DNA from 2 places in the Streptomyces sp. NPDC059224 genome. Region 1 is predicted to be linked to the other one. Evidence: riboswitches for the same ligand, from Rfam matches in the RefSeq annotation. Region 1 holds a riboswitch; the other holds the start of a gene.

Evidence for each region. A riboswitch is a leader RNA that binds a small molecule or an ion and turns the genes downstream of it on or off. The one in region 1 is predicted to bind cobalamin.
Region 2: linked by a shared signal. The riboswitch ahead of ACFXI4_RS22360 (5-methyltetrahydropteroyltriglutamate--homocysteine S-methyltransferase) and the one ahead of ACFXI4_RS17385 (ribonucleoside-diphosphate reductase subunit alpha) in region 1 are both predicted to bind cobalamin.

Annotation. Positions count from the first base shown of each region.
Region 1 is NZ_JBHZAN010000014.1:172,395-176,668, forward strand. Features, by position in the region: gene ACFXI4_RS17385 (ribonucleoside-diphosphate reductase subunit alpha) at 1-1,320, opposite strand, end outside; cobalamin riboswitch at 1,446-1,578, opposite strand; gene ACFXI4_RS17390 (GNAT family N-acetyltransferase) at 1,595-2,131, opposite strand; gene mctP (monocarboxylate uptake permease MctP) at 2,241-3,869, opposite strand; gene ACFXI4_RS17400 (DUF3311 domain-containing protein) at 3,866-4,135, opposite strand; gene ACFXI4_RS17405 (GntR family transcriptional regulator) at 4,259-4,274, opposite strand, start outside.
Region 2 is NZ_JBHZAN010000019.1:157,036-161,309, reverse strand. Features, by position in the region: gene ACFXI4_RS22385 (winged helix-turn-helix transcriptional regulator) at 1-365, shown strand, start outside; gene ACFXI4_RS22380 (hypothetical protein) at 1,174-2,010, shown strand; partial or broken gene ACFXI4_RS22375 (cupin) at 2,013-2,258, opposite strand; partial or broken gene ACFXI4_RS22370 (alpha/beta hydrolase) at 2,260-2,355, shown strand; gene ACFXI4_RS22365 (flavin reductase family protein) at 2,414-2,929, shown strand; cobalamin riboswitch at 3,090-3,217, shown strand; partial or broken gene ACFXI4_RS22360 (5-methyltetrahydropteroyltriglutamate--homocysteine S-methyltransferase) at 3,199-3,597, shown strand; gene ACFXI4_RS22355 (endonuclease/exonuclease/phosphatase family protein) at 3,650-4,274, opposite strand, start outside.

The DNA.
Region 1 (4,274 bases):
CTCCAGGATCTCCGTGCAGAGGTTGGAGGAGTGAACGACATGGCCGGGGGTGGCCGTCTGGTTCGCGGTCCGGTTGGCCGCGTCCTTGAAGGTCATCCAGCCGTTGCCGGTCTGCGCGAGAGCGCGCATCATCCGGCCGTACAGATCACGGGCCGGGACGGTCTTGCGGGCCAGACCCTTCTCCTCCGCCGCGCGGTACGCCGCGTCGAACTCGTCGCCCCACAGGTCCACCAGGTCCGGCACGTCGGCGGGGGAGAACAGGGACCACTGCCCGTCGGCGTTGACCCGGCGCATGAACTCGTCCGGGATCCAGTGCGCGAGGTTCAGGTTGTGCGTACGCCGGGCGTCCTCACCGGTGTTGTCGCGCAGCTCCAGGAACTCCTCGATGTCGGAGTGCCAGGTCTCCAGGTAGACCGCGGCCGCCCCCTTGCGCCGGCCGCCCTGGTTCACCGCGGCGACCGAGGCGTCGAGCGTCTTGAGGAACGGCACGATGCCGTTGGAGTGCCCGTTGGTGCCGCGGATCAGCGAACCGCGGGAGCGGATCCGGCTGTACGACAGGCCGATGCCGCCGGCGTGCTTCGAGAGCCGGGCCACCTGGTGGTAGCGGTCGTAGATGGAGTCCAGCTCGTCCTTCGGGGAGTCGAGGAGGTAGCAGGACGACATCTGGGGGTGCCGGGTGCCGGAGTTGAAGAGGGTGGGCGAGGAGGGGAGGTAGTCGAGGCGGCTCATGAGCCCGTAGAGCGCGGTGACTTCGTCGAGGGCACGGACCGTGTCGTCCTCGGCGAGACCGGCCGCCACCCGGAGCAGGAAGTACTGGGGGGTCTCGACGACCTTGCGGGTGATCGGGTGCCGGAGCAGGTAACGGCTGTACAGGGTGCGCAGGCCGAAGTAGCCGAAGCGGTCGTCGGCGGCCGGGTCGACCAGTGCGTCCAGGCGGGCCGCGTGCAGGCGCGCGAACTCCGCGGTGCGGTCCGCGATGAGGCCCTCGCGGTGGCCGACGGCGACGGACTCGGTGAAGGACGTCACGCCCTGCGAGGCGGCCTCGGCACGGATCGAGATCGTCAGCAGCCGGGCGGCGAGCCGGGAGTAGGCGGGGTCCTCGGAGATGAGACCGGCGGCCGCCTCGGTGGCCAGCTCGCGCAGCTCGGCCTCGTCGGCCCGCGAGGACCGGCCGCGCAGCGCGGCGGCGGCGACCCGGCCGGGGTCGGCGTCGGGGAGATCGGCGGTCAACCCGGTCAGGGTCCGCAGCAACGCGGTGCCGGGACCGTCCTCGTCCACAGAGATGGTCGCTGAAGCCGGTTCGGCTGGCGCGATGGTCACGTGGGGCTCTCCCTCGCTCGGCTCAGGGCCTGGCGGAGGGCAGGAGGCAGCACACGGGCGCACGCACGCGTGTCGCGTCCCCGGTCCACTCCACGAGACCCGGACGTCAGAACACCCGGGCCGGACGGCCGGGCGTTGCTGTCGGCAGGTCCTCGGACTGACGCTCGCGCACAGATGTGCGCAAGTACACCGTTGCGGGACAGTTCCGGATTCGCACCGGATTCCCCTGCGGCGACAGCGAGCATGAGCATACATCTAGTGCCGTGCTGTCGCGTCACCCCCACATGTTGTGTCGCGAACCGTCTCGCAGCGTCAACTCATAGGTGAGGAGAGTGATGTCGTCCAGCTGTGGCAAGGGGTTCCAGTCCCGCTCGGGTGTGCGGACGAAGCCGAGACGTTCGTAGATCCGGTGGGCGGATTCCATGGTGCGCTGCGTCGACAGGACGACCTTCTCGCAGCCTTCGAGGGCGCGTGCGCGGTCGACGCAGGCGCGGACGAGCGCCGCGCCGGCACCCCGGCCGCGGGCGGCGCTGTCGACGGCGAGCATGCGGATCTCGGCCTCGCCCTCGGCGGCGATGTCGGACATCGGGCCGGGGCCGGGGACGAAAGTCACGCCACCCAGGAGGACGTCGTCGCTCACGGCGACGAGAACGGTGGCCGCGGCGGCCCGTTTCGCCACGTTCCTCAGTTCGGTGAGGTAGGAGTCGCTCTCACCGAAGTCGAGGAGGCCGTCCTGGAGGTAGGCCTGGGCCGTCAGTTCGCCGAGGGTGCCGTATTCCGCGGGGTTCGCTTTCCTGATCCGGATCGTCATGCGGGTGAGTGTGTACGACAGCGGGCCGCCGTCGTGATTTCTTTTCGGCGGCCCGCTGCGGGTCGTCAGGGGTTGCCCGCGCGGTTCCTCGCGCCCCTGACGGGGTGCTTCAGCGGGCGCCTTCCGCGACGGCCGGGGGGAGTTCCGTTTCCACGCCCGGGTCGCCGGCGTCGGCCGTGTAGTCCTCCGTCTTCGTCTCGTCGATGCCCTCGGGGGCCTTCAGGGCCTTCAGGACGAACGTCAGGACCACGGTCACCACCACGTTCATCACGAACGCCGTGAGGCCGATGTAGCCGATCTCCCCGATGCCGGGGATCTCCTTGGCCGAGCCGCCGAAGTGCTTCTGGGTGGGGGAGGCCACGCCGTACGCCGCGGCCGTGCCGTAGACCATGCCCACCGCCCAGCCCGCCAGCAGGGCCCAGCGGTGGAACCAGCGGGTGAACAGGCCGCCGACCAGGGCCGGGAAGGTCTGCAGGATCCAGATGCCGCCGAGGAGCTGGAAGTTGATGGCGACCGTCTTGTCCATGGTGAGGACGAAGACCAGCGCGCCGACCTTCACCAGCAGCGACACGAGCTTGGAGACCTGGGCCTCCTGCTTCGGGGTGGCGTCCGGCTTGATGAAGTCCCGGTAGATGTTGCGGGTGAAGAGGTTGGCGGCCGCGATGGACATGATGGCGGCCGGGACCAGGGCGCCGATGCCGATCGCCGCGAAGGCCACGCCCGCGAACCAGTCCGGGAACATGTTCTCGAACAGCTGCGGGATCGCCAGCTGGCCGTTGGTGACCTTGACGCCGGCCGCGATGGCCATGAAGCCGAGCAGCGCGAGCAGGCCCAGCATCAGGGAGTACAGCGGCAGGATCGTGGTGTTGCGGCGGATCACGTCACGGCTCTTGGAGGAGAGCGTCGCGGTGATCGAGTGCGGGTACATGAACAGCGCGAGCGCGGAGCCCAGCGCCAGGGTGGCGTAGGTCCACTGGCCGGCCTCGGGTGGCGCCAGCGCCCCGCGTGGTTTGCCGGTGGCCGGGTTGACCTGGGTGAACGCGTGGCCGGCCTTGGCGAAGATGTCGTCGAAGCCGCCCAGCTTGATCGGGATGTAGATGATCGCGACCGCGATGACGAGGTAGATCAGCCCGTCCTTCACGAACGCGATGAGGGCGGGCGCCCGCAGGCCGGAGGAGTAGGTGTACGCCGCCAGGACGCCGAAGGCGATGAGCAGCGGCAGGTCCTTCACGAACCAGTTGGTGCCGTTGCCGCCGCCGATGCCCATGACGTCGAGGACGGCCTGGATGCCGACGAGCTGGAGCGCGATGTAGGGCATCGTCGCCAGGATGCCGGTCAGGGCGACGGCGAGCGAGAGCCCCTTGGAGCCGAAGCGTCCGCGGACGAAGTCGGAGGTCGTCACGTAGCCGTGCTTGTGGGAGACCGACCACAGGCGGGGCAGGAACGTGAAGATCAGCGGGTAGACGAGGATCGTGTACGGCACCGCGAAGAAGCCGGCCGCGCCCGCCGCGTAGATCGCCGCCGGTACGGCGACGAAGGTGTACGCCGTGTAGAGGTCGCCGCCGAGCAGGAACCAGGTGACCCAGGTGCCGAACGAGCGGCCGCCCAGGCCCCATTCGTCCAGGGAGTGCTCGTTGTCGGCCTTGCGCCAGCGCGCGGCCAGGAAGCCCATGACCGTGACGGCCAGGAAGAAGAAGATGAAGACGCCGAGCGCGACGCCGTTCACACCGTCCTTCACTGCTGTGCACCCCCGCTCGTGTGGCCGGACTTGCGGGCGCGCCGGTCACGCTGCCACAGCTGGTACGCGGTCATCGTGAGCGCGGTCGAGATCAGTACCCACAGCATCTGGTACCAGTAGAAGAACGGGATCCCGATGAACGTCGGGTCCGTCTTGGCGTAGGAGCCCACCCACAGCATCGCCACGAAGGGCGCGACGAGGCAGACGGTGATGACCACGCGTATCGGTGTCACCACCGGCTGTCTCACTTCAGGTACATCCGGCATACCGCGGCTCCGTCCCCTCATCGTTCGCCTGTGTAATGCGCAGGCAATCTAGGTCACGGCGTCACCGCAGCGGAAGTAGCTGTCCGGCTATCGGTATGTCGATTCCGTGAAGGGCGCCCGGTGTCAGTCCTGCGGACGC
Region 2 (4,274 bases), on a different contig from region 1:
TCCGCCGCTTCGACGACTTCCACCGGCACATCGGCCTGTCGGAGGCGGTGCTCAGCGACCGCCTCCGGAAGCTGATCGCGGCCGGCGTCCTGAAGACGGTCCCCTACCGGGAGCCGGGCAGCCGCGCCCGCAACGAGTACCGGCTGACCCGCAAGGGCTGGGACCTGTGGCCCGTCCTCCTGGCACTCAGCCAGTGGGGCGAGACATACACCCTCGGCCCTGGGGAGAGCCCCCCGCTGGACGTGCGCCACACCGGCTGCGAGGCTCCGGTCCACGTCGTCGTCCAGTGCTCCGCGGAACACACCGCCCTCGCCCCCGACGAGGTCACCGCCCGGGTGGGCCCGGGCGCCCGCCTCCGGCCGTAGGGCGCCGCGCCACCGCCCACGGCTCACGGTTCGGGCCCGGCGCCGGGCCCCGTCGGGTGCGGCCCGCCGACCGGCCCATGCTCCAGCGGCCCGGCCCCGGACGCCCGCCTCCGGGGCAAGGCGCCGGGCGGACGCCCGCGCACCGCCGCCCCCGCCCGGCCGTGCGGCGGGCGGAGGACCTCCCGGCCATGCGTGCCACCACCGGGCGACCCGTACGCGGGACCAGCCGGGCAGAAGCACCATGCCCGCCGCCCAGGACCCGGCGGCCTCCTCCGGACTGCCGCCCGCCACCCGCGGTCCGCCCGCCCGGGCCGGCGGTCGGGCACGGCCCGGCGTGGATGCCCGCCCCACCGAGGCCTCACCGGCCTCATCGCTCCAGTCCTCCGCAACGGAACGGGCGAGCGCGGCCACCGGCGCCACGCCCACCGCATCGCACCCGGACCGCCCCTGCCCACCACTCGCGCGCCCCGGTCGGCCACCAGGCACGGTCCGGAACGGACCGCCGAGCGCACCGAGCGCCGCGGGACCGCGGACCGCCGCGACGGAACGGCCGAGCGCCCACCAGGACGTACGCCGTCGGGCGAGCGCAGGTGCGGCCCGCCGTGCCTCTGCCGGCCGGGCGGCCGCCTCCGGGCCGGCGTCCGCGCGTCGCGGCCTGCGGAGTGCGGAGTGCGGTTCGCGGGGTCGGAGCAGGCCGACGGCCGACCGGCGTCCGTGTCCGGGGGCGTTCGGGGGGCCGCAGGGCGCCTCGGCGGGGCGTGTCACCATCGGCTGGCCCGTGTGTGACCGCCTGCCGAGGAGATACGCCATGTCCGCCCGCCCGAGCCTGCTGTACGTGACCGACCTCGCCTACCCGGCGCGCGGGCGGCGGTACGGCGACGAGGACGTGTTCCTGACCTCCCGGCTCCGCGCGGACTTCGACATCGCCCTGTGCCATCCGCTGGACGCCGCGGCCCTGATGGACCGCTTCGACGCGGTCGTGGTCCGCAACAGCGGTCCGGTACTGCACTACCAGCAGGAGTACGACGCCTTCCGCGACCGGGCCACGGCGTGCGGCACCCGGGTCTACAACCCGTTGCACGGCCGGGCCGACATGGCCGGCAAGGGCTACCTGCTGGACCTGACCGAGGCCGGGCACCCGGTCATCCCGACCGTCGACAGGGCGGACCGTCTGGACCGGCTGCCCGAGAGCGACCAGTACGCGGTCAAGCCCAGGACGGGTGCGGACTCCATAAGCCTGACCTTCGTGGACCGGGACGGGCTCGCGGACCTCGCCTACGGCGACATCCTGGTCCAGCCGCGCGTCGACTTCCGCTACGAGGTGTCCTTCTACTACGTCGACGACGCCTTCCAGTATGCGCTGTACGCACCCGACCCCGGCCGCCGCTGGGTCCTCGAACCGTACGAACCCTCCGCGGCCGACCTCGTCTTCGCCCGGCGTTTCATCGACTGGAACACGCTCGGCCACGGCATCCAGCGGGTGGACGCCTGCCGGACCCGGCAGGGCGACCTTCTCCTCGTCGAGCTGGAGGACCTCAACCCCTATCTCTCCCTCGACCTGGTCGACGACCGGACGCGCGACGTCTTCGTCACCGGCATGACCGCCTCGCTCCACCACTTCCTGGAGGCCGGTCCGCGCGGCTGACCCTAGAGCGCGTACGGACCGGGCAGGTTGACCACGATCGCCTCCTGGGTGCTGCGCGCGATGACGACCACCGCCTCGTCGTCGGAGTCGGGGTTCTCCTCCCGGTGCGGCACGAACGGCGGGTCGAAGACGTAGTCGCCGGGCGAGGTGCGCAGCCGTACCTCCTGCGGCTCCGGGCCCGAGTCGTCCAGGAAGACGAACTCCGGGTGTCCGCCGACCACATAGATCGCGGTCCCGGACTCGCCGTGCCAGCACCGCTCGGTCGCAGCCGAGGTCGTGACCTTCCTGGAGGCACTGCGGACCGGGCTGGTGCCCGCGATCACGGTGGAGTCGAGCGCCTGGTGACGGCCGCCACCGCGGGCCCCCGGCCTCGCCTCTCCCCCGACTGCCGAAAGGAAAGGGCATGACCGCCCCGATCCGCCGGAGTCCGTCGCCGTCGGCCACCGTCCCCGACGGCGCGGACGTCCTCCGCGACACCCTGCGCCGGCATGCCGCCGGAGTCACGGTGATCACCTTCCCGGGCCCCGTCGGCTTCACCGCCACCTCCTTCACCTCCGTCTCCCTGCGGCCTGCCCTGGTGTCGTTCTGCATCGGTCTCGAAGCGTCCAGCACCCCCGCGGCGCGTCTCGCGGACCGCTTCGCCGTCCATGTCCTCGGCACCGCGAACGCCGGCCTGGCGGCACGGTTCGCGCGCAGCGGGATCGACCGGTTCGCAGGGGTGCGCTGGCAAGCGCAGCCGGACGGTCTGCCGGTCCTCGACGACGTCACCGGCTGGCTGTCGGCCCGCGTCACGCTCCGTCAGACCATCGGTGACCACCTGCTGGTCGTCGGCGAGATCGACTCGGGCGCGGTGGCCGACGCCGCCCCGGCCCTCGTCCACCACAACGGTTCCTTCGCGTCGGCGCACCCACTGGTGTGACCCGGGGCGGCCGGGAACGGCCGGGGTACGGTGCGGGCCGGGGAGCAGGTGGCCCGGCTCACACCATCCGGATGACGGACATATCGCCGCTCTCCGCGGCGGTACCCCGTAGGCTGGGCGGCGCAGCTGGTTCGCCCCGTCCGCCAGGCGGGATGCGTCGTAAGAGGGAACCCGGCGGGAATCCGGGACTGCCCCGCAGCGGTGAGTGGGAACGAACGCCGTCATACGCACTGGGTCCGACGTACGGAGCTGGGAAGCGACGGCCGGTGGGGGTACGCCCGCAGACCCAGATCCACACCCACATGTGCTACGCCGAGTTCGGCGACATCGTCCAGGCCATCGACGACCTCGACGCCGACGTCATCAGCCTGGAGGCGGCCCGCTCGCACATGCAGGCCGCCCGCGAGCTCGCCGCGCACGGTTACCCGCGCGAGGCGGGACCCGGCGCGTACGACATCCACTCGCCGCGTGTCCCGAGCGCCGCGGAGGCCGCCGACCTGCTCCGTACCGTCCTGCTCCGTACCGGCCTGAAGGCGATCCCCGCCGAACGGATGTGGGTCAACCCCGACTGCGGCCTGAAGACCCGTGCCTGGCCCGAGACCCGTGCCTCCCTGGAGTACCTGGTCAGCGCGGCCCGCACGGTACGCGAGGAACTGCCGGCCTCCTGACGGCACCGGCCCCGCCGGGCCGGGGCACTCCCGGTGCACCGGCCCGGCGTGGTCACTTCCCGTGCGGCTTCGGCTGGTGCGGCTTCCTGCCGCAGTTCTTCACGTCGATCCGGACGACCTGGGGGTCGTGGTCGCTCGCCTGGTCGGCGAACTCGGCGTTGATGTGGACGACGTCGTAGTCGTAGTGGGTGAGGGAGGGGCTGGTCAGGATGTGGTCCAGGGTCTGGCTGTTGCCGTCGTAGACGTAGCTGTAACGCTGGGACACCGGGAGGGTGTTGATCAGGTCGGTGAGGTCGTTGCCGTTCCCGGTGAGGGTCTTGACGGCGTCGGAGAACTCGAAGTCGTTCAGGTCACCGGCGGCCACGATCCGGGCCCGGGGGTCGGCGGCGAGCAGCGACTGGACGAAGGCGTTCTCCACCTCGGCCTGGAGCCCCCGCTGTGTCTCCGAGGAGCGGGTCGGCTCCTGGTAGCGGCCGTGGACCGGGTCGTCGCCGCCCTTGGAGATGAAGTGGTTGGCGATGACGAAGACCGTCTTGCCCTGGAACACGAACTCGCCGACGAGCGGCTTGCGGCTGTCCGTCCAGGCGGCGCTCGCCGGGTCGATCCGGCCCGGGGAGGCGGACAGGTGGGCCTGGCCCTTGCGGTCCTTGACCACCGAGACGGGCGTGGTGGAGGCG